DNA from 2 places in the Zoogloea sp. GW822-FHT05C07 genome. Region 2 is predicted to be linked to the other one. Evidence: riboswitches for the same ligand, from Rfam matches in the RefSeq annotation. Region 2 holds a riboswitch; the other holds the start of a gene.
The links. A riboswitch is a leader RNA that binds a small molecule or an ion and turns the genes downstream of it on or off. The one in region 2 is predicted to bind S-adenosylhomocysteine.
Positions count from the first base shown of each region.

Region 1: another riboswitch for S-adenosylhomocysteine. It lies ahead of metH (methionine synthase); the one in region 2 lies ahead of ahcY (adenosylhomocysteinase).

Region 1 is NZ_CM179510.1:1,719,296-1,734,158, reverse strand. Features, by position in the region: gene AC3QL2_RS08260 (ATP-grasp domain-containing protein) at 1-705, opposite strand, end outside; gene AC3QL2_RS08255 (c-type cytochrome) at 989-1,414, shown strand; gene AC3QL2_RS08250 (cbb3-type cytochrome c oxidase subunit I) at 1,441-2,820, shown strand; gene AC3QL2_RS08245 (ammonium transporter) at 3,075-4,376, shown strand; gene AC3QL2_RS08240 (hypothetical protein) at 4,413-4,736, shown strand; gene AC3QL2_RS08235 (bifunctional aminoglycoside phosphotransferase/ATP-binding protein) at 4,715-6,148, opposite strand; gene AC3QL2_RS08230 (toll/interleukin-1 receptor domain-containing protein) at 6,292-7,167, opposite strand; gene AC3QL2_RS08225 (oxidoreductase-like domain-containing protein) at 7,324-7,563, shown strand; S-adenosyl-L-homocysteine riboswitch at 7,613-7,684, shown strand; gene metH (methionine synthase) at 7,773-11,474, shown strand; gene AC3QL2_RS08215 (trimeric intracellular cation channel family protein) at 11,568-12,203, shown strand; gene AC3QL2_RS08210 (CbbQ/NirQ/NorQ/GpvN family protein) at 12,278-13,075, opposite strand; gene AC3QL2_RS08205 (cytochrome C oxidase subunit IV family protein) at 13,072-13,344, opposite strand; gene AC3QL2_RS08200 (cytochrome c oxidase subunit 3 family protein) at 13,341-13,931, opposite strand; gene AC3QL2_RS08195 (diguanylate cyclase domain-containing protein) at 14,079-14,863, shown strand, end outside.
Region 2 is NZ_CM179510.1:2,886,030-2,900,892, forward strand. Features, by position in the region: gene metF (methylenetetrahydrofolate reductase [NAD(P)H]) at 1-672, opposite strand, end outside; gene ahcY (adenosylhomocysteinase) at 728-2,140, opposite strand; S-adenosyl-L-homocysteine riboswitch at 2,242-2,350, opposite strand; gene dsbD (protein-disulfide reductase DsbD) at 2,405-4,219, opposite strand; gene cutA (divalent-cation tolerance protein CutA) at 4,307-4,642, opposite strand; gene AC3QL2_RS13555 (ABC transporter permease) at 4,650-5,450, opposite strand; gene AC3QL2_RS13560 (ATP-binding cassette domain-containing protein) at 5,457-6,413, opposite strand; gene AC3QL2_RS13565 (glutathione S-transferase) at 6,413-7,021, opposite strand; gene AC3QL2_RS13570 (alpha/beta hydrolase) at 7,035-7,673, opposite strand; gene AC3QL2_RS13575 ((2Fe-2S) ferredoxin domain-containing protein) at 7,676-7,984, opposite strand; gene AC3QL2_RS13580 (VanZ family protein) at 8,081-9,160, opposite strand; gene ubiT (ubiquinone anaerobic biosynthesis accessory factor UbiT) at 9,284-9,754, opposite strand; gene AC3QL2_RS13590 (U32 family peptidase) at 9,774-10,679, opposite strand; gene ubiU (ubiquinone anaerobic biosynthesis protein UbiU) at 10,684-11,697, opposite strand; gene AC3QL2_RS13600 (EAL domain-containing protein) at 12,013-14,863, shown strand, end outside.

The DNA.
Region 1 (14,863 bases), 1.2 Mb from region 2:
GCCGTGGCCGCCGTGGGAGCCGACGGGGCGCAGGATCAGCGGGAAGCGCCCGCCGGGGAAGGCCTCTTCGACGGCGCGGCGGCCATCGGCGATGGCCGCCAGCGTGGCGCGATCCACCGGCCAGGTGGCCGGGATCAGCAGGCCGGGAACGTCCTGCAGCAGCGTGCTGGCGGCTTCCCGCTCGACGTTCGGAATGTGCTGCGGGGCGTTGATGACCGGCTTCGGCCAGTTGGCCAGCAGGGTCACGAGGGCGTCCAGGATGGGCTGGCTGGTTTCGCTGACCGACAGGCCGACCAGCAGCGCATCGTGCTCCGGCAGGTCGGCGGGCAAGGGTTCGGCGGCGCTGACGTACTGGTAGATCAGCTCCACGTCGCTGTCCTCGAGCAGGCAGTCGATCGGCGTGTTCTCGGCCAGATCGCCGGCGTTTTGCAACACCAGCAGGCGGCAGCGGGCCGGCTGGCGGCGGGCCGGTAGCGTGTAGCGGCGCTGTGCCTGCAGCGCCTGGGCCTGGATCGTCAGGCCCAGCTCTCGCTCGCCGATCGTGAAGAAGGCGGTGGCCAGGTTCATCCACAGGCTTGGGTTGTCCTGGTCCTGCTGGGCTTGTTCGAGCAGTGCCTGGGCAACCTGGCGCAGGTCGCCGCCGGCGATGCTGAGGCGCAGGAAGGGCGCGAGGCCGATGAAGTCGAGTTCGGGGCGGAGCGTCATGGCGGGGCGCGGGGATCGTTCGGACGGTGGCGATTATCCGGCCTCGCCGCGGGGCTGACTACCGCCGTGTTTCACGGGGATGTCCGTTTGTCCTGCCAGTGCTTGCATACGGCATTCGGCAACGCCTGGCCGGTGGGTGTTGGCATATTCTCCTGGCGTTTCATGGTGACTCACGGCAGAGGCTCATCCGGCGCCCTTGACCCGAGTCAAGGACGCCAACCCCCGCGATCCGGAATATCCGGCCCAAGCTGCGCCGTGCAGCGAAGCCATCCAGGGAGGTTCCATGAGCGGGACATTCACAAAATCCATGGCGCGTAACATTTTTTACGGGGGCACCGTGTTTTTTGCGCTCCTGTTCCTCGCGCTGACCTTCGATTCGATGCAGACCATTCCCAAGCGGGATAACCACGCCAATCTCACGCCGGCCGTCGTGGCGGGCAAGAAAGTGTGGGAGACCAACAACTGCATCGGCTGCCACACCCTGATGGGTGAGGGCGCCTACTTCGCCCCCGAACTGGGCAACGTCTACAAGCGTCGCGGCCCCGAGTTCATCAAGGCGTGGATCCAGTCCCAGCCCACCGGTGCGCCGGGCCGCCGCCAGATGCCCAATTTCCACCTGACGGAACAGCAACTCAACGACCTCGTCGAATTCCTGAAGTACTCGTCGGAAATCAACACCGCCAACTGGCCGCCCAACATCGAAGGCTGATCGCCGATCTGAAAGGAGCCATCACCATGCAATATTCCTCCCAGTCGGTCGCGAAGCCATACTTCATCGCGGCCATCGGGTTGTTCCTCGGTCAGGTGCTGTTCGGCCTGATCATGGGTCTGCAGTACGTCATCGGGGACTTCCTGTTCCCCGCCATCCCGTTCAACGTGGCCCGGATGGTCCACACCAACCTGCTGATCGTCTGGCTGCTGTTCGGCTTCATGGGCGCGGCCTACTACATGATCCCGGAGGAAACCGAGACCGAGCTGTATTCGCCGAAGCTGGCGATCGCGATGTTCTGGGTCTTCCTCATCGCTGGCGCGGCCACCATCCTCGGCTACCTGCTGGTGCCCTACGCCGCTCTGGCGCACTACACCGGCAACGACATCCTCGAGACGATGGGGCGGGAGTTCCTTGAACAACCGCTGATCACCAAGGTCGGCATCGTGGTCGTCGCCCTGGTGTTCCTGTTCAATCTCACGATGACCATGCTGAAGGGCCGCAAGACCTCGATCAGCTTGGTGCTGATGATGGGCTTGTGGGGCCTGGCGGTATTCTTCCTGTTCTCCTTCTACAACCCGTCCAACCTGGTGCTCGACAAGTACTTCTGGTGGTGGGTCGTGCACCTTTGGGTCGAAGGCGTCTGGGAACTGATCCTCGGCTCCCTGCTGGCCTTCGTGCTGATCAAGGTGACCGGCGTCGACCGCGAAGTGATCGAGAAGTGGCTGTATGTGATCATCACCATGACCCTGGTCACCGGCATCATCGGTACCGGCCACCACTATTTCTGGATCGGTACGCCGGAATACTGGCAGTGGTGGGGTTCCGTGTTCTCCGCGCTGGAGCCGATCCCGTTCTTCGCGATGACCGTGTTCGCCTTCAACATGGTGAACCGCCGCCGCCGCGAGCACCCGAACAAGGCCGCCACCCTGTGGGCCCTGGGCACCGGTGTGATGTCCTTCCTCGGCGCCGGCGTGTGGGGGTTCCTGCACACCCTGGCTCCGGTGAACTACTACACCCACGGCACGCAGATCACCGCTGCCCACGGTCACATGGCCTTCTACGGTGCCTACGCGATGGTTGTTCTCACCATCATCAGCTACGCGATGCCGATCCTGCGTGGTCGCGCCGCCAACAGCGAGCGTTCCCAGGTGCTGGAGATGTGGGCCTTCTGGCTGATGACCGTGGCGATGGTGTTCATCACCCTGTTCCTCACCGCGGCGGGCATCCTGCAGGTGTGGCTGCAGCGTTACAGCAGCACCCCGATCCCGTTCATGGCAGCCCAGGACCAGATCTCGATCTTCTACTGGCTGCGTGAAGGCACCGGCGTGATCTTCCTGATCGGTCTGCTGCTCTACATTGTCAGCTTCTTCGTCGGCGGTAGCGAGAAGGCCAAGGCGGCCTGATCCTTCGCTTGCTGATGCAGTAATGCACAAAGCCCGGCTCCGGCCGGGCTTTGTGCATTTGTGGCGCCCATCTTGAGCAAGTGTTGGTCCGATGCCAGCAGCTTGCACCAGGCCGGTGCTTCATGTCGGATGAGTGGGCGATCGGGGGGCGCGAGACGGGCAAAAACACCGGCTTTTCGGTGAATCCGGCCCGGCACAGGATTTGCTGCATGTGCACATGCGCCACTCGGGCGCCCTGTCTGCTGAAAGTGTCCATGCCGAAGAGTTCTGCCCCGTCCGTCCTGGCGCGCCTTGCCGCGGTGCCATTCTTTTCCCTGCTGTTTTCCGGTGCCGCACTGGCCGCATCGCCGGGTCAACCGGATGGTGGCAACACCGCCTGGATGCTGACCGCCAGCGCGCTGGTGCTGTTGATGACCCTGCCCGGCGTGGCGCTGTTCTACGGCGGCATGGTCCGCCGCCGCAATGTGCTGTCCACCATGAGCCAGAGCGTGGCGATCGCCGCGGTGGTGACGCTGACCTGGAGCCTCGTCGGTTACAGCCTGGCGCTGCGTCCCGGTTCGGCCTGGCTGGGCGGACTCGACCGGCTGTTCCTCGACGGCCTGCAACTGGATGGCCAGGCTGGCGTCGAGGGCGCCGGCATCCCCGAATCCGTGTTTGCGATGTTCCAGCTGACCTTCGCGATCATCACCACCGCCCTGGTGCCGGGCGCTTTCGCGGAGCGCATGAAGTTCTCGGCGGTATTGCTGTTCGCCGCCCTGTGGTCGGTGCTGGTGTATGCGCCGGTGGCCCACTGGGTGTGGGCGCCGGGCGGCTGGCTGGCGAAGCTGGGGGCGCTCGATTACGCCGGCGGGACCGTGGTGCACATCAACGCCGGCGTGGCCGGCTTGGTCTGCGCTGTGGTGTTGGGGCCGCGCGAAGGTTTCGGCCGGCAGGCCATGACGCCCTACAACCTGGCCCTGACGCTGACCGGCGCGGCCTTGCTGTGGGTCGGCTGGTTCGGCTTCAACGCCGGTTCGGCGCTGGCTGCCGACAGCCGGGCCGGCATGGCGATGCTGGTCACCCAGCTGGCGGCGGCGACAGCAGCGGTGTCCTGGATGGGTGCCGAGTGGTTGATGCGCGGTCGGCCGAGCGCCCTCGGTCTGGTGTCCGGCGCAGTCGGCGGGTTGGTGGCGGTGACGCCGGCTTCCGGCTACGTCACGCCGCAGGCGGCAGTGCTGATCGGCCTCGTCGCCGGTGTCGGCTGCTACCTGGGTGCCACCGCGCTGAAACGCATGCTCGGTTACGACGACGCGCTGGATGCCTTTGGCATCCACGGGGTCGGCGGCATTCTCGGTGCGCTGCTCACCGGTTGGCTGGCCTCGCCGGCCATCGGTGGCGTGCGGGGCGATGTGCTGGCCCAGTTGGCGGGCATTGCCGCCACGCTGGCCTACAGCGGAGCCGCCACTTTCTGCGTGCTGCAGCTCATCGACCGCCTGGTGGGGCTGCGCGTGGACGAACGGACCGAGGTGGAAGGCCTCGATCTCGTCGAGCACGGCGAAACCATCAGCCACGCCTGATCAACTGATTTTCAACGGAACCGGAAAGGAATCGCCATGGAGTCCGATACCGTCATCTACGGCCTGCTGGGCCGCATCCACCTGCTGATGCGCAGGGTCAGCAACCGCATCACCGACGTGGAATACATGCGGGTAAACAAGGACTACGCGCGGGAGATCGTGCGCCTGGCCCGGGAGGCCGGCAATCCCGAATTGGCCGACCTGGCCGCGCGGCTGACGGTTGCCATGGAGCTGGAGGAGGCGCCAGCGGATGGCGACGCGGCCAACGACCCGGTGGCCCGAGGCCTCCTCGATCGGCTGCGCTCATCGCGGCCCAATTCCACCCACCCGACCGAGCGCTACGTCGGCTCCCTGCGCTGAGGCGGCGGGATGACGCGGGCCTGCTCGTCCGCGTCCAGTTCCTCGATCCACTCCAGCTGCCGTTCGAGCACTTCGACGGTGGCTTCGGAAGGATCGTTGCGGCGGGCTTGCAGGCGGCGGCGCAGCTCGTCCACGGGTGCCGTGCAGGCGAGGATCGCGAAATCGGCATCGTGCCCTTGCGCCAGCTCGGCAAAGGACTGGCGCTCGCTGCGCTTCAGAAAGGCCGCATCGACGATCACCGACCAGCCGGCGTCCAGCATCTGGCCGGCCAGCTCGGTCAGGCGCGCGTAGGTACGGCGGGTTGCCTCCGGCGTGTAGATGCCGCCGGCCACGCAGGAGCGGCTGCTGGCCAGTGGCGGCAGGTTGTACAGGCGCTTGCGTTCCACGTCGGAGCGCAGGCGCAGCGTGGCGGCGTAGGGATCGGCGCGCAGGAGTTCGGCGCTGAGGCTGCTCTTGCCGGAGCCCGACAGGCCGTGGGTGATCACCAGCCGTGGGCGCGGCGCGGCGCTCAGGCGCTCGGCCTGGGCCAGATAGTCGTCGGTGGTGTCGGGCTGGCCGGCGAAGGCGGCGACCTTGGCGCGCACCATCGCCTTGTACACCGCGTAGAAGCGCAGTACCGGCACCGCGTCGAAATCGCCGGACTCGGTCAGCCATTCGTTGAGCAGCCATGCGGCCAGATCTGGCCGGCGGTGGTCGAGCAGGTCCACGTAGGTGAAGGCCAGCTCGGAGGCCACGTCGATCCAGCGGAAGTCGTCGTTGAACTCGATGCAGTCGAAGGGGACCACGTCGCCGTGCAGCAGCACCAGGTTGCCCAGGTGCAGGTCGCCATGGCATTCGCGCACCCGGCCGGCCGCCTTGCGGGTGGCCATCCGCGGAGCGATACGCGCGAACTCGGCCTCGGTCCACGCTTCCAGTCGGTCGATGCGTGGCGCCGCATCCGGCCGCAAGCCGCGGATGGCGCTGAAGTTGTCGATGGCCGGGGTGCGGAGCTGAGCCGGCTCGCCGAAGCGGCTGCCGGCGGGTGCCGTCGCCGCGGCGCGGTGGAAGGCATGCACGACGCGGGCAAGGGCCGACAGATGGTCCGGCGTCAGCGCGCTGCGGGCACATACATGATCGAGGCGCTGGCTCTCGGGAAAGCGGCGCATCTTCACCGCCCATTCGCCGCTGTCGCCGACCGCCTCCAGGCCCAGGTAGAGCTCGGGCGCGAAGCGCCGGTTGAGGCGCAGCTCCTCCTGGCAGAAGAACTGCCGCCGCGCTGCCGAACCGTAGTCGAGAAAGGGCAGGATGACCGGCTTCTTCAGCTTCCACGCAAAGCCGTCGGCCAGCAGCAGCCAGGAGATATGGGTTTCGACGAGCTCCGCGCCGAGCTGGGCGCGGAAGGCTTCGAGCCAGGGAGGGAGCGGGGGGGACATGACGGCATTATCCTCCCCCTGCGTTGCCGCAAGAGGGCAAAACCGGCTAATCGCAGGTGGGGAAGGTGCTCATTCGCCTGCGTCGCTGCTCTCGGGACTCTCGGGAATGCGTTCGCCGGAGGCCTGTTCCGCTCCGTCTGGCGCTAACGCCGGCCGTGCTGCACGGTGACGGCGGCGGGGCCCGGGGTGGTGCCCAAGCCCTGCGGCAACCAGGGAAGCGCGTCGAAGGCGGGAAAGGTCAGCGGCTGGGGCTTGCCCTGCCGGCTCGCTTCCCACAGGTTGAGACGGGCCGTCGCCAGCTGGTCCTGCCACAGGCGCAGCGCGGCCAGCCAGGGATTGGCCTGCAGGACTTCGGGCCGGTCCTCCGGCTGGAAGTCGCCGGCCATCCCGGTGGTAGGGTGGTCGGCGAGCAGATTTCCAAGGAAGCCGAACTGCCATTGGAGCAGGGACAGCCAGTAATCGAACGGGGCGCGCTGCAGATGGTGCAGATGGCGTTCCAGCAGGTCCGGTGTGACGCTGTCGAGGGCGGCGGCGTCCATCGTGGCTTCGGCCAGGAAGTGGCGCACGTCGGCCTTGTGCAGCACCTTCGGGTAGATTCCCAGGTACTCCTGCTGGCCGGGCAGTTGCGCGCCCTCCGCCAGATAGATGCCGATCCGCTGGGAGCTTTGCCGGCCGTCGAAAAAGCCCAGTTCCCATGGCATCCAGCGCGACCGCCCGGTGTTCGGCCCGATCACCAGGATCAGGCTGGCGGCACGGCGCATGATCTTGCGCAAGCGCTCGGCCGTAATCGCATCGACGGTGTCGGGATCCATCTCGGGCGCGCTGTCCTGTTCATCGAGGTAGGCCTCGTAGCCCAGCGTGTCGCGGATGTGCCGGTACAGGTCGTGGGCCAGCTCGATGTCGCCGGCCTGATGGGAGACGAACACGTCGTACGGGTGGTCGGGGGGCGCCGTCCCTTCACTCTGCTGGCGGGGGTGGGAGGCGGTCTTGGGGCGCTTGCTGGTGATCTGTCGGGGCATCGGAACGCTCCTGTCGGTGGGCTCGATACCCGGCGGGCATCGCAGCCGATCGCAGTCTTGAATCTAGTCCAGCGCGGCGGGGGAATCCATCGACCGTTGGTGCCCCTCCGTGCCGCGTCGTCGTGCTATCGTCGCGGCCCCGCCGGAGCTGCCGCCATGACTGCGTTTGCCGATCCCTTCACCCGTCGCCCCACCAACCTTGCCGAGGCCGATGCGCAGGTTGCCGCGATCCGCGACCTGCTGGACGCGGCCGGGCTGGCGCATCGCAATCCGCCTCCGGCGCCGACCACCTGCTGCGGGCGCGGCTGCAACGGCTGCGTATGGGAAGGCTTTTACGCGGCCCTCGGCTGGTGGCGGGATGACGCCCGCGAATTGCTCGCCGCTGTCGCCGCCTGAACGCTGCCCGATCTTGGCAGATGGACTGAAAACCCCGTAAAATCCGCCCCTTGCCGAGGAGCGTTGCGACCTGCGAAACCCGTGGGCCAGGCTCGGCAATCATCAACGGCGCTCGCAAACCTTCCAGCCGGGTTTGCCGCGCCGTTCGCTTTTGTGCCGCTGCAGCGCGCGTCCCTCCCGGCTGACAAAATCCGTACCGAGGTAGATCCATGCAAGCCGACCGCACAGCTGAACTCCAGTCCGCCCTGACCCATCGCATCCTGATCCTCGACGGGGCGATGGGCACGATGATCCAGCAGCACAAGCTCGGTGAGGCCGACTACCGCGGCCAGCGCTTCGCCGATCATCCCAAGGACCTGAAGGGCAACAACGACCTGCTGGTGCTGACCCGCCCGGACGTGGTCGGCGGCATCCACCGGGCCTACCTGGAAGCCGGTGCGGACATCATCGAGACCTGCACCTTCAACGCCACCCGCGTGTCCCAGGCCGAATACGGGCTGGGCGACGTGGCCTACGAGCTGAATGTGGAAGGCGCCCGCCTGGTGCGTGAGCTGTGCGATGAATTCACCGCCGCCAACCCGGCCAAGCCGCGTTTCTGCGCCGGCGTGGTAGGCCCCACCTCGCGCACCCTGTCGATCTCGCCGGACGTGAACGATCCGGGTTTCCGCAACATCAGCTTCGATGCGCTGGTCGATGACTACTACGACTCGGCCAAGGGCTTGCTCGAAGGCGGCGCCGACATCCTGCTGATCGAGACCATCTTCGACACGCTGAACGCCAAGGCGGCCGTTTTCGCCGTCGAGAAGCTGTTCGCCGACATCAAGCAGCGCGTGCCGGTGATGATCTCCGGCACCATCACCGACGCCTCCGGCCGCACCCTGTCCGGTCAGACCGCCGAGGCCTTCTGGAACTCCCTCAGCCACGCCCAGCCGATCAGCTTCGGCCTGAACTGTGCGCTGGGTGCCAAGGAGCTGCGCCAGTACGTGGATGAGCTGTCCACCGTTTGCGACACCTTCGTGTCCGCCCACCCCAACGCTGGCCTGCCCAATCCGCTGTCGCCCACCGGCTACGACGAGACACCGGAGCAGCTGGCCTCCGAGATCGTCGAATGGGCGCGCTCCGGCCTGGTGAACATCGTCGGCGGCTGCTGCGGCACCTCGCCGGCGCATATCAAGGCGATTGCCGAGGCGGTGGCGCTGGTCACCCCGCGCAGCATCCCGCACATCGAGAAGAAGCTGCGCCTGTCCGGCCTGGAGCCCTTCAACGTCGGCCCGGAATCGCTGTTCGTGAACGTCGGCGAGCGCACCAACGTCACCGGCTCGCGCGCCTTTGCCCGCATGATCCTCGAAGGCCGCTTCGACGACGCGCTGGCGGTGGCCCGCCAGCAGGTGGAAAACGGCGCCCAGGTCATCGACATCAACATGGACGAGGCCATGCTGGATTCGCTGGCCGCTATGGAGAAGTTCCTCAAGCTGATCGCCTCCGAGCCGGACATCTCCCGCGTGCCGATCATGCTCGACTCCTCCAAGTGGAGCGTCATCGAGGCCGGCCTCAAGTGCATCCAGGGCAAGGGCGTGGTCAACTCCATCTCCATGAAGGAGGGCGAGGCCGAGTTCCTGCGCCAGGCGCGCCTGTGCCGCCAGTACGGCGCGGCGGTGATCGTGATGGCCTTCGACGAAAAGGGCCAGGCCGACACCTTCGCCCGCAAGACCGAGATCTGCGCCAAGGCCTACGCGCAGCTGACCAGCATCGGTTTTCCGCCGGAAGACATCATCTTCGACCCGAACATCTTCGCCATCGCTACCGGCATCGAGGAGCACGACAACTACGCGGTGGACTTCATCAACGCCGTGGCGTGGATCCGCGAGAACCTGCCCTACGCCAAGATCAGTGGTGGCGTGTCCAACGTGAGCTTCAGCTTCCGCGGCAACGACCCGGTGCGCGAGGCGATCCACACGGTGTTCCTTTACCACGCCATCAAGGCCGGCATGAGCATGGGCATCGTCAACGCCGGCATGCTCGGCGTCTATGACGACCTGGAGGCGGAGCTGCGCGCCAAGGTCGAGGACGTGGTGCTCAATCGCCACCCGGGCGCCGGCGAGGCGCTGGTTGAGTTCGCGCAGACCGTCAAGGAAGGCAAGGCCAAGGATTCCGGCCCCGACCTGTCGTGGCGCGAGCAGCCCGTCGAGGCGCGCCTGTCCCATGCGTTGGTGAAGGGCATCACCGACTTCGTCGTCGCCGACACCGAGGAAGTGCGCGCCAAGCTGGCCGCCGAAGGCAAGCCGCCGCTGTCCGTCATCGAAGGCCCGCTGATGGCCGGCATGAACGTGGTTGGCGACCTGTTCGGCGCCGGCAAGATGTTCCTGCCCCAGGTGGTCAAATCGGCCCGCGTGATGAAGCAGGCGGTGGCCCACCTGATCCCCTACATCGAGGAGGAAAAGGCCCGCACCGGCGCCCGCAGCAAGGGCAAGATCGTCATCGCCACGGTGAAGGGCGACGTGCACGACATCGGCAAGAACATCGTCGGCGTGGTGCTCGGCTGCAACGGCTACGACATCGTCGACCTGGGCGTGATGGTGCCCTGCGACAAGATCCTCGCCGCGGCGAAGGAGCATGGCGCCCAGGCCATCGGCCTGTCCGGCCTGATCACCCCGTCGCTGGAAGAGATGAGCCACGTGGCGTCCGAGATGAAGCGCCAGGGCTTCGACGTGCCGCTGCTGATCGGCGGCGCCACCACCAGCCGCGCCCACACCGCGATCAAAATCGCCCCGCACTACGACCAGCCGGTGATCTACGTGCCCGACGCGTCCCGCGCGGTCGGCGTGGTCACCAGCCTGCTGTCCGAAGGGCAGAGCGCCAGCTACGCCGCCGAAGTGGCCGCCGACTACGAGAAGATCCGCGCCCAGCACGCCGGCAAGAAGGGCGTGGCGATGGTGAAGCTTTCCGATGCCCGCGCCAACGCCTTCAAGTGGAACGCTGACCCGGCCTACGTGCCGGCCAAGCCGGCCCAGCTGGGCGTGCAGGCCTTCGACATCGACCTCGCCGAGCTGGTGGATTACATCGACTGGGGCCCGTTCTTCCAGACCTGGGACCTGGCCGGCAGCTACCCGAAGATCCTCCATGACGAGATCGTCGGCGAAACCGCTCGCGAGCTGAAGTCCGACGCCGAAGTGATGCTGGCCCGCATGGTCGCCGAGCAGGACACCAATCCGTGGGTCAAGGCCCGGGCGGTGGTCGGCCTGTTCCCCGCCAATGCGGTGGGCGACGACATCGAGATCTACGCCGACGAGTCCCGCAGCCAGGTGCAGATGACGTGGCGCGGCCTGCGCCAGCAGCACGAGCGCCCGGCCGGCAAGCCCAACTACTGCCTGGCCGACTTCGTGGCCGGCAAGGGCAGCGGCGTGGCCGACTATGTGGGCGCCTTCGCGGTGACCGCCGGCCTCGGCATCGAGGGCCGCCTGGCCGCCTACGAGCGCACCCACGACGACTACCACGCGATCATGCTGAAGGCGCTGGCCGACCGCTTCGCCGAGGCCGCCGCCGAATGGCTGCACGCCAAGGTGCGCAAGGAGCTGTGGGCCTACGCGCCGGCCGAGACGCTGAACTGCGACGAGCTGATCAAGGAAGCCTACCGCGGCATCCGTCCGGCGCCGGGCTACCCGGCCTGCCCGGACCACACCGTCAAGGGCGACCTGTTCACGCTGCTCGACGCCCCGGCCAACACCGGCATGGGCCTCACCGAGAGCTTCGCGATGACGCCGGCGGCGGCGGTCAGCGGCTTCTACTTCGCCCATCCGGACAGCTACTACTTCGCGGTCAGCAAGATCGGCCAGGATCAGCTGGCCGACTGGGCGGCGCGTACCGGTATGACGGTGGACGAAGCCCGCAAGTGGCTGGCGCCGCTGCTGTAATACGCTGACCGCGCAAAACGGTCTAGATTGGAGGGCGGCTGCGGCCGCCCTCCGCGCTTTTCAGGGCGCCGGATACAGGCGCCCGCTTTCGCCATGAAGATTGAACTGCTCCTCACCGCCATCGAAATCGCCGCGACCATCGCCTTCGCGCTGTCGGGCCTCATCGAGGCCACGCGTAAGCGCATGGACGTCGTTGGGGTGTTCTCGGTGACCTTCGTCAGCGCCTTCGGCGGTGGCACGCTGCGCGACATCTTGCTCGACCGCCGCCCGCTGTTCTGGGTGCAGCATCAGGAATACGTGTGGCTGGTGCTGGGGATGACGTTGATCACGCCGCTGCTGCTGCGCGCGCGCCGGCTGCAACTGACCGACACGCTGATGGAGGCCGCCGATGCCTGCGGGCTGGGCCTGTTCGCCATTTCCGGTGCGTCGGTGGCGCTGGCGGCGGGCATGCCGGGCATCGTCGCGGTGCTGATGGGGGCCATCACCGCGGTGTTCGGCGGGGTGCTGCGCGACGTGCTGTGCAACGAGATTCCGAAGGTCTTCCACGACCACCGGCCCTATACCCTGTGCGCCTTCATCGGCTGCAGCCTGTTCCTCGGCCTGCATGCACTGGATGTGACGCCGCAGCTGTCCACGCTGACCAGCATCTGCACCATCACCGGCCTGCGTCTGCTGGCCGTGGGCCGGGGCTGGCGGATTCCCGCCTGGCCGCCGGAGAAGGGGCGCTGAGGCGTCCGGGCTCGCTTGTCGGGGAATGAAAGGGGGCTGCGCGCTGCAAGAAAAGCGCTGGCGGCCCGTTGGGCTCAGCGCCCGAAGGTCGCCTTCACCACTTCCAGCAGCGCGTCCGCCACGTCCTCGTCGTCGGTGAGGCTTTCCACCAGTGCCGAGCGGCAGGCGTCCACCGGGTCGAGGCCGACCTTGACGAGCTTGGCGGCGTAGACCAGCAGGCGCGTGGACACGACTTCTTCCAGGTCCACGTCCTTCAGGCTGCGCAGGCGCTGGGCGATGGAGACGAGCTGGCGGGCCAGTAGCGGATCGCAGGCGGTCTCGCCGACGAGGATGGTCTCCTCGCGGCTGGCCGCCGGGAAGTCGAAGCGCAGGCTGACGAAGCGCTGGCGCGTGGACGGCTTGAGGCCCTTGAGGAAATTCTGGTAGCCCGGGTTGTAGGACATCACCAGCATGAAGCGCTCCGGCGCGTGCAGCACTTCGCCGGTGCGCTCGATGGGCAGCGTGCGGCGGTCGTCGGCCAGCGGGTGGATCACCACCGTGGTGTCGCGGCGGGCTTCCACCACTTCGTCCAGGTAGCAGATGCCGCCTTCGCGCACCGCGCGGGTCAGCGGGCCGTCGCACCACACCGTTTGGCCGTCGCCGAGCAGGTGGCGGCCGACCAGATCGGCGGCGGTGAGGTCGTCGTGGCAGGCCACGGTGTACAGCGGCAGGCCCAGGAGGGCCGCCATGTGGGCCACGAATCGGGTCTTGCCGACGCCGGTGGGGCCCTTGATGAGCAGCGGCAGGCGATTCTTCCAGGCCTGCTCGAAGACCGTGATCTCGTTGCCGGCGGCTTCGTAGAAGGGGATTTCGGTGGGCAGCGGTGCGTTCATTTGAGGGCGATCCAGTAGGCGATGGCGATCAGCGCCGAAACGAGCAGCAGCCAGCCGAGCAGCAGGCTGCGCCAGAAGAATTTGACCCCGCGCAGGCCCATGAAGTCGAGCACCACGAGGCGGCCCTTGACGAAGCAGATGGCCAGCAGCGCGGCCATCGCCAGCGGGCCGGCGAGCCCGAGGCGGGCGCCGAACTCGCCGATACCCAGCGTGCCCAGCGTGGCGAGCATCAGCACGACCCAGACGGAGTTGAGGTGACGGGTGTTCATCGCATCACATAGACGAGGGGGAAGAGGACGATCCACACCAGGTCCACCATGTGCCAGTAGGCCGCGCCGCTCTCGATGCCGTTCATGTCGGCCGGGCCGTAGGCGCCCTGGCGGGTCTTCACCCACAGCGCGACGAGGATCACCAGGCCGAGGATCACGTGCATGAAGTGGAAGAAGGTCAGCGACAGGTAGAACATGTAGAAGGTGTTGGTGGACAAGTTGATGCCGGCGCTGAACTTGTCGGCGTATTCGAAACCCTTTACCACCAGGAAGCCGCCACCGCACGCGATGCCGGCGAGCAGCCAGCGTGCGCCGGTGGCCGAACGGCTGCGTCCGACCGCCTCGACGGCGCGCGCCACGCACCAGCTGGCGGTGATCAGCAGCACGGTGTTGACGGCCCCGGCTTCGCGGTTCAGCGTCTTCTGCATCTCGTTGAACAGCTCGACGTTGTGCGCGCGGCCGAAGGCGTAGGCGGCGAAGAACACGCCGAAGGCGAGCAGCTCGGCGAGGATGAAGAACCAGATCGCCAAGTCCCCCGGCGGTGCGGCGGCCGGGGTGGCGGGGGAGGTTTCGGGGGCGATGTCCATGCCGGCAGTGTCGTCCTGCCCGGGGCGCAAAACCTTGATCTGTCCCAAGTTCCGGGTCAGCTTGTTACCTGCTGTGCAGGAAGGCCGACTTCTCCCGTGGACTGCGCTACTATTACTTTCGATATAAAGAAATCGAGAGAGTGCACGATGCGGATTCTGCTGGTGGATGATTCGCGCGCGGTGTCTGCCGTGATGGCTGCCCGCCTGACCCTTCTTGGTCACGAGGTGACGCAGGCCGAGAACGGCGAGCAGGGGGTCGAGCGTTTCTGTTGCTGTCCGCCGGACCTGGTGCTGATGGATGTGGAAATGCCGGTGATGAACGGCTTCGTGGCGGCCGAACGGATCCGTGCGCTGGAAGCCAAGCAGGACTGGGCGTGGACGCCGATCATCTTCCTCACCGCTTCCGATACCCCGGAGAACCTGGTCACGGCCATCGAGGCCGGCGGCGATGATTTCATCGCCAAGACGGTGCCCGAGGCGGTGCTGCAGGCCAAGATGAAGGCCATGGCGCGCATTGCCGGCCTGCGCAAGCAGCTCTTTGAGGCCAACCACAAGCTGGAGGCCCTGGCTCACCAGGACGGCCTGACCGGCATCTACAACCGCCGCTACATGGATCTGCGCCTCGACCACCAGTGGGACGAGGCCCAGCTGTGCGGCTCGCCCTTCGGCCTGCTGCTGATCGACGTGGACAACTTCAAGCGCTACAACGACCACTACGGCCACCAGGCCGGTGACGATTGCTTGCGGGCGATTGCTGCTGCGATGGCGGGCGTCGTCGAGCGCACCATCGCCAGTGAACTGAGCCGGGATGCGTTCGTCGCCCGCTACGGTGGGGAAGAGTTTGCGGTGCTGCTGCCCCGGTGCTCCGAGACGGATTACTTGCATGTCGCCGAGCAGCTGCTCGAGTCCGTGCGCCAACTAGCGATTCCCCA
Region 2 (14,863 bases):
GAACTTGCGGCGCATCCAGCGCGGGATCTCGGCGCCGCAGGCGTCGGAAAAGCGCGCCAGCTTGGAGAACGAGACGATCGGCATGATGCCCGGCACGATGGGCACGCTGACGCCGAGGCGCTCGCACTCGGTGCGGAAGTGCAGGTAAGCGTCGAGGTTGTAGAAGTACTGGGTGATCGCCGAGTCGGCGCCGGCATCCACCTTGCGCTTGAAGGCCTGCAGGTCGTCCTGCGGGGTGCGCGCCTGGGGGTGGTATTCCGGGTAGGCGGCGACTTCGATGCGGAAGTGGTCGCCGGTCTCGGCGCGGATGAATTCGACCAGCTCGTTGGCGTAGCGCAGCTCGCCCGGATCACCGACGCCGGAGGGCAGGTCGCCGCGCAGCGCGACGATGCGGCGGATGCCTTCGGCCTTGTAGCGCAGCAGGATCTCGCGGATGTGGCTGCGGGTGGAGCCGATGCACGACAGGTGCGGCGCGGCCTGGTGGCCTTCACGCTGGATCTCGAACACCGTCTCGAAGGTGCGCGCCTGGGTGGAGCCGCCGGCACCGAAGGTGACCGAGAAGAACTCGGGCTGCAGCACGGCCAGCTGGGCACGGGTGGCGCGCAGCTTCTCGACGCCTTCCAGGGTCTGGGGCGGGAAGAATTCGATGGAGAAGGGAGTCTTGTTCGGCACGGGATTTCCTCGCGGGCCTGCCGGCGCAGCGGCGCCGGCAGGCAGGGGCCAGCTCTTAGTAGCGGTAGTGCTCGGCCTTGTACGGGCCGGTCTTGGACACGCCGATGTAGGCAGCCTGCTCGTCGGTCAGCTCGGTGAGCTGGGCGTTGAGCTTCTTGAGCTGCAGGCGGGCAACCTTCTCGTCCAGATGCTTGGGCAGCGTGTACACGCCCACCGGGTAGTCGGCGGTACGGGTGTACAGCTCGATCTGGGCGATGGTCTGGTTGGCGAAGGAGCTGGACATCACGTAGGACGGATGGCCGGTGCCGCAGCCGAGGTTAACCAGGCGGCCCTTGGCGAGCAGGATGATGCGCTTGCCGTCCGGGAAGATCACGTGGTCGACCTGGGGCTTGATCTCTTCCCACTGGTACTTCTCGATGGAGGCGACGTCGATCTCGTTGTCGAAGTGGCCGATGTTGCAGACGATGGCCTGGTCCTTCATGGCGGCCATGTGGTCGTGCGTGATGACGTGGAAGTTACCGGTGGTGGTGACGAAGATGTCGGCCTTGTCGGCGGCGTATTCCATGGTGACCACGCGGTAGCCTTCCATGGCGGCCTGCAGCGCGCAGATCGGGTCGATCTCGGTGACCCACACCTGGGCGGAGAGGGCGCGCAGGGCCTGGGCGGAGCCCTTGCCCACGTCGCCGTAACCGGCGACCACGGCGACCTTGCCGGCGACCATCACGTCGGTGGCGCGCTTGATGCCGTCCACCAGCGATTCGCGGCAGCCGTACAGGTTGTCGAACTTGGACTTGGTGACCGAGTCATTGACGTTGATGGCCGGGAACTTGAGTTCGCCGCGCTGGTGCATCTGGTACAGGCGATGCACGCCGGTGGTGGTTTCCTCGGTGACGCCCTTGATGGCGGCCAGGCGCACGGAGTACCAGGTCGGATCGACGGCCAGCTTGGCCTTGATGGCGGCGAAGAGGATGGTCTCTTCTTCGGACGAGGGCTTGGCGATGACGGACAGATCCTTCTCGGCACGGGCGCCCAGGTGCAGCAGCAGGGTCGCGTCGCCGCCGTCGTCGAGGATCATGTTGGAGTAGCCGCCGTCGGCCCACTCGAAGATGCGGTGGGTGTAGTCCCAGTAGTCGGCCAGCGATTCGCCCTTGACGGCGAACACCGGGATGGCCTGCGCGGCGATGGCGGCGGCGGCGTGGTCCTGGGTCGAGAAGATGTTGCACGAGGCCCAGCGCACTTCGGCGCCGAGAGCGGTCAGCGTCTCGATCAGCACCGCGGTCTGGATGGTCATGTGCAGGGAGCCGGTGATGCGCGCGCCCTTCAGGGGCTGGGCCGCGGCGAACTCGTCGCGGATGGCCATCAGGCCGGGCATCTCGGTTTCGGCGATGCGGATTTCCTTGCGGCCCCAGTCGGCCAGGGACAGGTCGGCAATAACGAAATCGGTGAACTTTTCAGCCACAGCGTTCATGAGAATTCCTCGAACATGTGGCCGGGAAGGGACTACGCGTGGCTCGGGATGATGGCTCACCGCGTCTCCCCGTGCCCGGCACGGGTTTGCAAACAAGCATGGACGGGTGAGCGCGGTTGCAGGTGGCGGAGAGAAAGACCTCGCGACACCGACATCGAGCCTGGGACGGCGGGCCTTGCACCCGGCAGTCTTGCAGCGCTCCTCGATTCAGGTCGGCGATTATAGCGGATCGACGCTGATTCTCTTGAGAATTTTGCCGCGCTCCTAGTGGGCTGCGTCGAGGACCTTGGCGAAGACTTCCGCTTCCTGGAAGCCGATCACGCGCAGGTCCTGGCGTTCTTCGCCGCCGGGCTTGAAGAAGATGATGCCGGGCGGGCCAAAGAGATTGAAGCGCTTCAGCAGCGCCTTGTCGGCGTCGTTGTTGGCGGTGACGTCGGCCTGCACGAGCTGGAAGCCGGCCAGGCGCTTGGCGACGGCCGGGTCGGCGAAGGTGAAGCGCTCCATCTCCTTGCAGGAGATGCACCAGTCCGCATAGAAGTCGAGCATCACCGGGCGGGTGGCGGTCTTGAGAACCTGGTCGAGTTCCTCCACCGAGGCGACGCGCTGGAACCTGGTTTCGGCTGCGGCGGGGGCACCGGCGGCCTGGGCGCGCAGGATGGCGAGGGGCTGCAGCGGATCGCGGGAGCCGGCCATCGCGCCGATGAACAGCGCCGCGCCGGCGATCAGCGCGAGCACGCCGAAGCCTTTCCAGAAACGCTGCCAGCCGCTGGCGTGGGGCGGCAACGGGTCGAGGGCGTGCAGGTAGATCGCCGAGAACACCAGCAGGCCGGCCCAGGCCAGCATCGGTACGACGCTCGGCAGCACCGGCGTGACCAGCCAGATGGCGACGCCCAGCAGCATCACGCCGAAGGCGCGCTTAACCCCTTCCATCCACGGGCCTGGCTTGGGCAGCGCGCTGCGAGCCAGCACGCCGACGAGCAGCAGCGGGGCCCCCATGCCCAAGGCCATGATGAACAGCGCGGCGCCGCCGAGCGCGGCGTTGCCGGTCTTGGCGATGTAGAGCAGCGCGCCGGCCAGCGGCGCGGCGACGCAGGGGCCGACGATCAGCGCCGACAGGGCGCCCATCAGCAGGATGCCGCCGGGCGAGCCGCTCTGGTGGTTGACGGTGTCGGACAGGCGGCTCTGCAGCGCGATGGGGAGCTGCAGTTCGTAGAAGCCGAACATGGAGCCGGCCAGCACGATGAAGATCAGCGAGAAGGCGCCGAGCACCCAGGGGTTCTGCAGGGCGGCGGACAGCAGCGTGCCGGACAGCCCGGCGGCGACGCCAGCGGCCGCGTAGGTGAGGGCCATGCCGAGCACGTACAGGCTGGACAGGCCGAAGGCGCGGCTCTTGGTGATCGCATGCCCATGGCCGACGATGATGCCGGACAGGATCGGGATCATCGGGAACACGCAAGGCGTCAGCGCCAGCAGCAGGCCGAAGCCGAAGAAGCTGAGCAGGATGGTGGCAGTGCTGCCGCCGGACAGCAGGCGGGCGATGCGGCCAGATTCGTCGTGGCCGTCCGGGGCGGCAGAGGCAGGCGCTGCGCTGGCGGCGGGCGCGTCGCCCTTGCCCAGCGCGCGGGCCAGGAAGCCGCCGGACCCGCTGTCGGCGCCGGCTGCGGCGATGGTGAAGCTCTGCTTCTGCGGCGGGTAGCAGATGCCCATGTCGGCGCAGCCCTGGCTGCTGACTTCCAGCTCGAAGGGCGGCTTGCCGGCGACGATGGGCACCGGGACGACCAGTTCGTGGCGGTAGATCTCCACCTGCCCGAAGGCATCGTCCTTCTTCGGCTTGCCGGGCGGGATGGCTGCTTCGCCGAAGGTCACGCCTTCGGCCTGGAACTTGAAGCGGTGGCGGTACAGGTAGTAGCCGTCGGCGATCTGGAAGCGCACTTCGACGGTGTGGTCGTCCACCGCGCGGGCGGAGACGCGGAAGGCCTGTTCGACCGGCAGCGGCTCTTCGGCGGCGCGGGCGAGGTTGCCGAGCAGGGACAGCGTGAAGAGCAGCAGGGGCAGCAGGAAGGTGCGGATTCGGATCATGGCCGGCAGTGTAGGGGCAGCACGGCCGGGCCGCCCCGCGAATGGATCAAGAAATGGCGCCCGGGCTGTTGAAGGCGCCAGAGGCGTTCAGGTGGCAGCCTGCGTTTCGGCGGCGACCCAGGCCAGGTAGCCGGGCAGACCGTCAGTGACAGGGACTGCGATCAGCTCGGGAAGTTCGTAGGGATGGGCTTCCTGCACGGCGGCCTGCAGCTCGGCGTAGCGGGCGCAGGTGGTCTTGATCAGCAGCGGCACTTCGCTGGCCGTTTCGACGGCGCCCTGCCAGCGATAGACCGAGGTGCATGGGGCCAGGATGTTCACGCAGGCGGCCAGGCGGCGCTCGATCAGCAGCGCGGCGAGGGTGTTGGCCGCGGCCGCGTCGGGCAGGTTGGTGAGGACCAGCAGGGTGTCGTCGGTGGTGCTCATAGGGTTTTCACTTCAGTAGCCTGCGGCGCGTCAGCGCCAGGGCCAGCCAGAAGGCGGCGACGGTGACGGCGGCCAGCATGCCGGCGTGCAGCGCGATGTTCTGCGGCACCTGTCCGAGCAGCAGCGGCCGGGCGAGGCTGACAGCGTGGCTGAGGGGCAGCGCGTCGGCAATGCTGCGTACCGCGGCGGGCAGCTGGCTCTGCGGGAAGAACACGCCGGACAGCAGCGTCATCGGCGTGATGAAGAGAGTGAAGTAGTACATGAAGAAGTCGTAGCTCGGCGCCAGCGCGGTCATGATCAGGCCGAGGGCGGCGAAGCACAGGCCGGTGAGGAATACCACCGGGATCGCCGCCAGCGCCAGCGGCGAGGCGGTGAAGCCGAAGGCAGCGATCACCGCGAGGATCGCCGTGCCGGCCAGGGTGGCCTTGCTGGCGGCCCACACCAGCTCGGCGGCGACGATGTCGTCGAGGGCGATCGGGGCGTTCATGATGGCTTCCCAGGTCTTCTGCACGTGCATGCGCGAGAAGCCGGAGTACAGCGCTTCGAAGGTGGCGGCGTTCATCGTCGAGTAGCACAGCGTGCCGCCGGCCAGGAAGGCGATGTAGGACACGCCCTCGACCTGCGGCACCAGCATGCCGAGGCCGTAGCCGAGGCCCAGCATGTAGATCACCGGGTCGGCCAGGTTGCCGACGATGGACGGCAGGGCGAGCTTCTTCCAGACCAGGAAGTTGCGCCGCCACACCGCGGCGAAGCGCAGGGACAGGCGTGGCGGAGCAAAGTGGCCGCGGCGGCCGGACGGTTTATCCATGGGCGTTCAGTCGCGCAGTTCGCGGCCGGTGAGCTTGAGGAACACGTCCTCCAGGTTGGCCGGGCGGTGGAGGGTGCGCAGGCCGGGCTGATGGGCCAGGTGGGCCAGCAGCGGGGCTGCGTCGTCCGTATAGCAGAAGGCGGTTTCGCCGCTGATCTCGCAGCGCTTGCTGAAATCGGCGGCGTAGCGGGTGGCCCACGCGGCGGCACCGGATTCGGGTCCGGCGGCCTGGCCGTTGCCGGTCCATTCGCCGAACACTTCCACTACTTGCGGTTCGATGTGGGCGGCGATGACTTCCCGCGGGCTGCCCTGGGCGAGGATGCGCCCGGTGTCGAGGATGGCCAGCCGGTGGGCGAGGCGTTCGGCCTCATCCATGAAATGGGTGGTCAGCAGGATCGTCGTGCCTTCCGCGGTGAGGCGGCGCAGGCGCTCCCAGATCAGGTGGCGGGCCTGCGGGTCGAGGCCGGTGGTGGGTTCGTCGAGGATCAGCAGTTCGGGCTTGTTGACCAGCGCGCGGGCCAGCGTGAGGCGCCGCTTCATGCCGCCGGACAGGGACTGGATGCGCGCGTTGTCCTTGCCCTCCAGGCCGGCGAAGGCGAGCAGCTCGGGGATGCGTGGGCGGATCGCGTTCTCGCGGATGCCGAAGTAGCCGGCGAAGACGACCAGGTTCTCGGCGCAGGTGAAGTCCGGGTCGAGGCTGTCGATCTGGGGCACCACGCCGACCCGCATGCGGGCTTCGCGGGCCTGCTCTGGCACCGGCAGCCCGCACAGGCGGATCTCGCCGGCGTTGGGCGCGGTGAGGCCCAGCGCACAGCGCAGCGTGGTGGTCTTGCCGGCGCCGTTGGGGCCGAGCAGCGCGAAGCATTCGCCCGGGCGCAGGCTGAGGTTGAGCCCGCGTACCACTTCACGGGCTTCGCTGCCTTCGCCGAAGCGCTTGACGAGTCCGCTGATCTCGAGGGGCATCAGTTCGGCGGCGGCGTGGTGGATACGAAGGACGGCCGGGCGAGGAGCGGCTCGGCCCAGGCGGCCAGCGCCGTGTGGCGGGAACGCCAGTTGAACTCGGCGAGGCGTAGGTCCAGGTAACCGAGGGCGCAGCCGGCGGCGATGTCGGCGATGCTGAGGGCTTCGTCGCCAAGGCCCAGGCGTTGTTCGAGGCGTTCTTCCAGCGCGGCCAGGCCGCGGCGGATCTTGTCGAGCTGGCGCTGGATGTTGGCGTGATCCTGCTTCGGCAGCGGGCGGCGGCTTTCCAGGAAGGCCGCCACGGCGGCGTCGGTGATGCCGTCGGCGAGGGCCTCGCTCTGGCGCACCGGCAGCGCGGCCAGGCGCTCGGCGGGGATCAGCTCGGGGCCGCCGAGAGTTTCGAGATATTCGGCGATGACCGGCGAGTCGAACCACACCTGGCCGTCGTCGGCGACCAGCGCCGGCACCTTGCCGAGGGGGTTGTAGTCGGGCACGCGGGTTTCGGGAACCCACGGGATATCCACGATCTGCTCGAAGGGCAGGGCCTTTTCGGCCAGCACGATGCGGATCTTGCGTGCGTAGGGGCTGGTGAGGGAGACGACGAGTTTCATTGTTTTTGTGCTGTCAGAGAGGGCGCCACGCCCGTTCGATGATGCTGCGGATGATGTGCAGCTTGCCGTGAAAGAAGTGGTCGGCGCCGGGGACGACGACGACCGGCAGCTCCTGCGGTTCGGCCCATTCCATCACGTTGGTGAGGGCGACGGTCTCGTCGCGCTCGCCATGGATGATCAGGCTGTCCTTGGGTACCGGCAGCGTGGTGTAGCTGCGCGCGCCGGTGACTTCGCCGGCGGCGGTGCCGACCAGCACGATGCGGCCGGGCGGCGTGATGCTGTCGGCCAGGCGGGCGACGACGCGAGTCTGCACGTAGGCGCCGAAGGAGAAGCCGCCGAGGGCCAGCGGCAGGCCGCCCCAGCGGCTCTGCGCCCACGCGATGACGGACAGCATGTCCTCGGTTTCGGCGCCGCCGTTGTCGTGGCTGCCGACGCTCTTGCCGACGCCGCGGAAGTTGGGGCGCAGCGCCGCGTAGCCCATGTCGCGGAAGACCCGCGCCAGGGTGTGGGCGACCTTGTTGGTGTTGGCGCCGTGGAACAGCGGGTGCGGGTGGCAGACCAGCGCGATGCCGCGGACCTGGTCCGGCGTGTCGATGATCAGTTCGATCGCGCCGTCGGGGCCGTTGATGAGGGCGGTTTCGGTGGCGGGCATGATCAGATCTTCAGGCGTTCGACGATGCGGCCGTGTTGCAGGTGCTCGCTGATGATTTCATCCACGTCGGATTTGTCCACGAAGGTGTACCAGACGTTGTCGGGGTACACCACCAGCACCGGGCCTTCGTCGCAGCGGTCGAGGCAGCCGGCCTTGTTGATGCGCACCTTGCCCTTGCCCTTCAGGCCCAGCGCGGCGATACGGTCCTTGGCATAGGTCTGCAGCTCGACGGCGCCCTGGGCTGCGCAGCAGGTTTCGCCGGGGCCGCGCTGGTTGCAGCAGAAGAAGACGTGGTGCTTGAAGTAGCTCATGGGCGGGTCTCCGGGGGAGCGGTTCTGATTGTTGGAATGTGGTCGCGATTATCGGCCAATCGCCCCGTGTGCGGGAGAGTCGGGTGAAGCCCGCGGTCAGGGTCGGCGGCCCTTGTTCTCCGGCGCACTGGGGCCCGTCAGGCCCAGGTAGGCAAAGGCCGCGAAGGGCCACAGGCTGGCCGTGAGCTGGGTAAGACCGTGGAAATTGAGGAAGTTGCCGTGGCGGATCAGTTCCACGTCGCTGGGCAGGAAGGGGTTTTCGGGGGCCAGGTTGACCAGCGCGGTGCCAACCAGCAGCGCCATGCCGGCCAGCATGCCGTGGCTGCGCTTGGGCAGCAGCAGGCACACGCCGAGCAGCGCCGCGCCGGCGGCGAGGCCGATCTGCCCGCCGGGGGTCATCCAGTGGAAGGGCTCGCCGGGGGAGAAGAAGGCTGCGGCGGCAAGTGTCTTGGCGCCGAGGCCGAGAAGCACCAGCGCGGCCAGCGGCCACGGGCTGAAGCGGCGCATCACGCAGCTGGCGGTGAGGCCGACGGCGAGCAACTGGCTGGTGGCGATGGCGGCCTCAACCTTGACGAAGCGCGTCGGGTTGAATTGCAGCGGGGTCGGCAGATCGAACAGGCGGCGCAGGTCGCCGGTGGCGAACAGCAGGCTCTCGGGGGTCAGCAGCGTGAGCAGCCACAGGCCCATCAGTACCAGCCCGATCTCGCCCGCATGGCCAGGCACGATGCGCCGCTGGCGCCAGCGCGTGAGGCCGCTGTCGGGGGCGAACAGGCGCTCGCCCCAGCGCGCGCCGGCCAGTGCGCCGAGGATGCCGCCGATGGTGTTGCAGCCCACGTCCACGTTGGACGAGACGCGGGTGGGCAGGAAGTTCTGCAGGGTTTCCACCGACAGACTCATGCTGGCGGTGAGCAGGATCGCCAGCAGCACCGCCAGTGTGCGGGGCAGGCGGCCCAGCGCCGGCACCAGCGCAAAGCTGAAGGGCACGATGCCGATGACGTTCACCACCAGGTCCACCCAGCTGTAGTAGCGCGGCCACGGGGCGGACAGGAAGTCGAAGATCGGCAGGCCTGGATCCCGCCAGCCGGTGAAGGGATGCAGGCAGGCGTAGACGATCAGTATCCCGATGGCGGCAGCAAAGTAGGCGGCGAGCGGAGAACTGTGGCGTGGCGAAGGCATCGGGCTGGCTGGAGAAGCGCGTCAGGCTTCATTCTAGCTGCGGACACGGGTTTGGGGCGGCGGACCCGCGCCACGCCGTGGCCGGGAGATGGGGCCGGGGTGGGGGCCACCCCCGCTGCAGCCTCAGGCCGGCTGGGCCGGCGTGCGCTTGCCGAAGCCGGGGCGGAAGGCGGCGAGGCGCGCCAGCAGCGCATCCCAGTCCACCGCGTCGAGCGTGTTCTTGACCAGCAGGCCGAGGTCGGTTTCGCCTTCCATCAGCAGGCGGCGGCTGAAGAACAGGGTGTCCGGGTCTTCCTCGCGCAGCGCGAGGGCCAGGTAGTCGCGGGTGGTGGCGGATATGGTCAGGTCCGGCTGGCGCGAGTCGAACAGCGGGCGAAAGCCCCGCGCTGTGAAGGTGAAGCGCAGCGCCAGGCCGGCATCGGTGACCTTGAGCAGCAGGCGCTTGCCGGTCAGCGGTTCCAGGGTGTCGCGCGGCAGGATGCGGTCGAGGGTCAGGTTGAGGCCGCCGACCAGCGCCAGCGTCGGCGGCAGCTGGGGCAGGCGAGCGCCGACGCTGGCAATCGGCTTGGGCAGGGTGAAGGCGGGCAGTTTCATGGTCGGGCGCTCCGGAAGATCAGGCGGTGACGAGTTGTTCGACGCCGGGCCGGCCGTGCCAGAAGCCGTTGCACGGCGCTTCCGGCAGCAGCGGGCGGGCGTTGCGCAAGGCCTCGGCGGGCGGAAGCGTGCCGGCCAGGGCCTGGCGGAACAGGTCGATGACTTCGGCGGTGTGCTCGCCCTGGGGGCTGATGCGCAGGATGTCGAGGCCGTCAGCCTGCACGGCGGGCAGGTCGCCGAGCAGGGTGTGTACGTGGGCGGACTGGGTCTGGATGCCGTTGAGGGTCAGGAAGGGTTCGCCTTCGCGGGTCTTCAGCGGAATGCCGTCGGCGAACTGTAGGCAGCGGAACTCGCAGGTGTCCTTCTGAAGGTTGTAGTGGCGGGCGGTGAAGCAGCGCGCCGAGAAGGCCAGCGGCAGGCGGCCGTGGGCGAACACTTCCACTTCCATCGGCCGGCCGAGGCCGCCGCGCAGTTCGGCGATCTGCTGGCGCGACATCTCCGGCGGGGCGACCCAGCGGGTGGCACCGAGCTCGGCGAACATGCCGAGGGTGGCCGGGTTGAAGATGTTCAGCGTCGGGCCGGCGATCCAGTCCGTGACCGGCGCGTCGCTGTCGGTGAGCAGGCGCACCGCGCCCATGTCGTTGGCTTCGACGCGGAAGCGGCCGTTGGAGACGATACGGCGCAGGGTCTTGAGATCGGATTCGGATTCGACCAGCACCTGGCTGGACAGCACGACTTCCTTGCCGGCGGCGGCGAGGATGTCGGCCACTTCGAGCCAGTCGCTGAGGCGCAGTTCGTGGCGGCGGGAGCACACCGTCTCGCCGAGATAGACGATATCCACCGGCACGTCGGCCATGTCGGCGTAGAAGGCCAGCGTGGCCTGGCGGGGCCAGTAGTAGAGCAGGGGACCGAGGGCGAGTTTCATCGGTTTACTTCCAGGGGCGGTAGTAGGCGCCGAGGGTGTGGCTCTGGCCTTCGGACACCTTGTTGAGTTCGGCCATCCACGAAGCCTCGACGCGGAAGGGCGCGGTGTTGGCCTGCAGCCGGTCGATGGCGGCGCGCCATACCTTGGTGACTTGAGTTACGTAGGCGGGGCTGCGCTGGCGGCCCTCGATCTTGATCGCGCGCACGCCGACGCGGGCCAGCTCGGGCAGCAGTTCCAGCGTGTTGAGGCTGGTGGGCTCCTCGATGGCGTAGTAGGTCTCGCCGTTCACGTCGAAGCGGCCCTTGCACAGGGTCGGGTAGCCGGCCCGCTCGCCGTCGGCGAAGCGGTCGATGAGGATGCCGTTGAGGCGGGTTTCCATGCCCTTCGGGGTCTGCTCCCAGCGCACGTGCTTGCCCGGCGAGCAGGCGCCGTTGCAGTTGGGGGATTCGCCGGTGGCGTAGGCCGACAGCGCGCAGCGCCCCTCGACCATCACGCACAGCCCGCCGAAGCCGAACACCTCGATCTCGACCGGGGTGTTGGCGATCACGTGTTCGACCTGGGCGAGGGACAGCACGCGCGGCAGCACGGCCCGCGAAATACCGAAACGTTCGTAGTAGAAATTGATGGCGTCGTAGCTGGTGGCCGAGCCCTGCACCGACAGGTGCAGGCGCAGCTGCGGGTGGGTCTTGCGCGCGTAGGCCATCAGGCCGGGGTCGGCGAGGATCAGCGCGTCGATGCCGCAGTCGGCGGCGCGGTCGATGGCGCGGGTCCAACTGGACCAGTTGTCGGTCTGCGGGTAGGTGTTGAGGGCCAGCAGCACCTTGCGGCCGCGCTCGTGGGCGTAGCGCACGCCGTCGGCCATCGATTTGTCGTCGAAGTTGAGGCCGGTGAAGTTGCGGGCGTTGGTGGCGTCCTTGAAGCCGAGATAGACGCAGTCGGCGCCGTTGTCGATGGCGGTCTTGAGGGCGGGCAGGCTGCCGGCGGGGCAGACCAGTTCGATCGGATGCGGGGGAGTCATGGGTTCCGGGCGGCGAAAAATGACGCCGGCGGACTATAGGCGTGCCCTGCCGGGCGGGCCTTGACCGCGGTCAACGGGGCGCCGGGTCGCGACCGGGATTGGAGGTGCCGCTCGGCGAGTGTGTCGGGCGGTTTCGGGACATGGGCATTTTTTGAACACCGGTGCATACTTGTCGGCGGAGAAGATTATTGATTTGGCTTATGAGCCCGTCCATGCCCGTGTCGCGTCGTCACTTCCTCCTGTTGTTGATCGCCCGCGAGCCCATCGCCGAGAGCGGTCGCCCCGTATGACGTGCATGTCGAAGGACATGCGCCGATGAGCGGCGGCCGTTTCCTGTCCCTGCGCTGGCGTCTGCTCGGGCCCCTGCTGGCCCTGTGGGCGACGGGAATGGGCTTGCTGGTCAGCGTGCTGTACTCCGGCATCGTGGAGCGCTTCCAGACCCTCGTCGAGCAGCGCGCCGAGGCAGTCGTGTCGGCGGTCCATGCGGCGGCTGAGACTGCCCAGGATTCCGCCGACCTGCGCCGCCTCGTGTCCGCGCTGGGGGCTGCACCGGACGTGCAGCGCCTGGTGCTGGCGGCGGGTGAGCCGGGCCGCGTCATCGCTGCCAGTGACCCCGACTGGAACGATCAGGGGCTGTCGGCGCTGCCCGACCGGGCGCTGGCGGCCAGTCTCGGCAGTGTGCAGGCGTCCCGTCGCGGCGCGCGAGTGCTGGACTCCCGGCGTCGCAGCCTGGATGTACTGGAGCCGGTGCTGCTGCCCGGCGCCGGGGGCGGCAGTGGTCGCCTGGCCGACGGTGTGCTGTTCCTGCGCCTCGATGCGGACAGCCTGTGGCAGGCCGCCGAGGAAACGGCGCTACACCTGTCCGTCGGATTGGGGGCGGTGCTGAGCCTGGTGGCCGGCCTGGTCTATCTGCTGCTGTCCCGCTACGTGCTGCGTCCGGCCGAGGCCATCCGCGCGGTCCTCGGGCGCCGCCGGGCGCCCGGCGGCGCGGACGCCGAAGTCCGCGTGCCGGTGGTGCGTCGGGACGAGCTCGGGGAGCTGGCCGAGACCCTCGACGAAACCCTGTCCGCGCTGCGCGCCCGCAACCGCGACATCGAGCGCCTGCAGCGCCTGCACCACGCCCTGTCGGCGACCAACAAGGCTATCGTGCATGCCCGCGATGCGGAAGTGCTGTTGCCCCAGGTATGCCGCATCGCGGTGGAGTTCGGTGAGCTGGACCTGGCCTGGATCGGCTTCCCTGAGACCGAGGGCGGCGTCCTCAAGCCCGTGGCCATGCACGGCAACTGCCGTGACGGAGGCACGGATCTGGGCTGTCTGCCCACGCATCAGGTTCCGGCCGAGGCGCTGATCGTCAATGATCCGGCCCTGCCCGGCATGGCGGGGGTGTGCCCCGGCTGCCCGGGGCGGGACAAGGCGGCCGGCTCCTTCGCCCTGTTCCCGATCCGTGACAGCGGCGGGCCGGATGGGGTGCTGGTGCTGCGCAAAGCCGAGAAGCATTTTTTCGATGCGCAGACGGTGGCCCTGCTCGATGAGATGAGCACCGACATCGGCTTTGCGCTGCGCAATTACCGGCGCGACGAGACGCTGCGGCTGGCGGCGAAGGTCTTCGAGAACAATTCGGAAGGCATCGTCATCATCGATCCCGAACGGCGGGTGGTGATGACCAACCGCGCCTTCACCGCGCTCACCGGCATTGCCGGGCTGGATGTGCGCGGGCGGCCGCTGGTGCTGTTCGATCCGCAGGTGCATCCGCGCGGCTTCGCCAGCCGTATCCGCGCCGAGGCACTGCAGGACGGTCTGTGGCAGGGCGAGGTGTGGATACGCCGGGCCAGCGGCGAGAGCTTCCCCGCCGACATGTCGATCAGCGTCGTGCGGGCCCCGGACGGTCCGGCCTTCCACTACGTCGGGGTGTTCTCCGACATCAGCCGGCGCAAGGCCGACGAGGCACGCATCCGCTTCCTGGCCAACCACGATTTCCTCACCGGCCTGCCGTCGCGGGCCGCGCTGCAGCCGACCATGGCGCGGGCCGTCGAGGACGCCAGGCGGAATGGGCGGCGGATCGGACTGTGCTTCCTGGACCTCGACCGCTTCAAGAACATCAACGACACCCTCGGTCATCACGTCGGCGACCAGCTGCTGGTGGAGGTCGCCCAGCGCCTGACGTCGGTGCTGCGTGACGGGGAGAGCGTGCTGCGCCACGGCGGCGACGAATTCGTCGTGGTGGTGCCCGAGCAGGGCGGTCCGGCGGATCTCCAGGCGTCGGGGGAGCGTCTGCTGGCGGCCCTGGACGAGCCTTTCCGCCTGGCCGGCTGTGAGTTCAGCCTGTCCACCAGCGTCGGCGTGGCAGTCTATCCGGATCACGGCGAGGACGCGGAGATCCTGCTCGACCGGGCCGACATGGCGATGTACAAGGCCAAGGAAGAGGGGCGCAACGGTGTGCAGTTCTTCACCGAGAGCATGGCCACCGCGACCAGCGAGCGGCTGTCCATCGAGCACGCGCTTCGCCGCGCGCTGGAGCGGGGCGAGCTGGCGCTGAACTACCAGCCGGTGGTGGCGGCCGACGGCCGGCTGATTGCCGCCGAGGCGCTGCTGCGGTGGACCCACCCGGAACTCGGCAATGTCCCGCCGGCCCGCTTCATTCCGCTGGCCGAGGAGAGCGGGCTGATCCTGCCCATCGGCGCGTGGGTGCTCGACACCCTGTGCCGCCAGCTGGCGGCCTGGCGGGCGGAGGGGCGCCGCATGGTGCCGGTGGCGGCCAACATTTCGCCGCTGCAGTTCCGCCGCGCCGATTTCGTCGCCACCGTGGCGGCGGCGCTTGAGCGCCACGACGTGCCGCCCGACCTGCTGACCCTCGAGGTCACCGAGAGCATGGTGATGGCCGACGTGGAGCAGGCCGCCCACCAGCTCGCCGAGCTGAAGGCGCTGGGCCTGTCGATCGCCATCGACGATTTTGGCACCGGCTACTCGAGCCTCGCCTACCTGCGGCGCTTCCCCCTCGACAAGCTGAAGATCGATCAGTCCTTCGTGCGGGCGATCAACGCCGGGCCGGAGGATCGGGCGATCGTCGCCGCCATCGTCGGGCTCGGCCACAACCTGGGCCTCGGGCTGGTGGCGGAAGGCGTCGAGAGCGCGGCGATGGCTGACACACTGCTCGATCTGGGTTGCG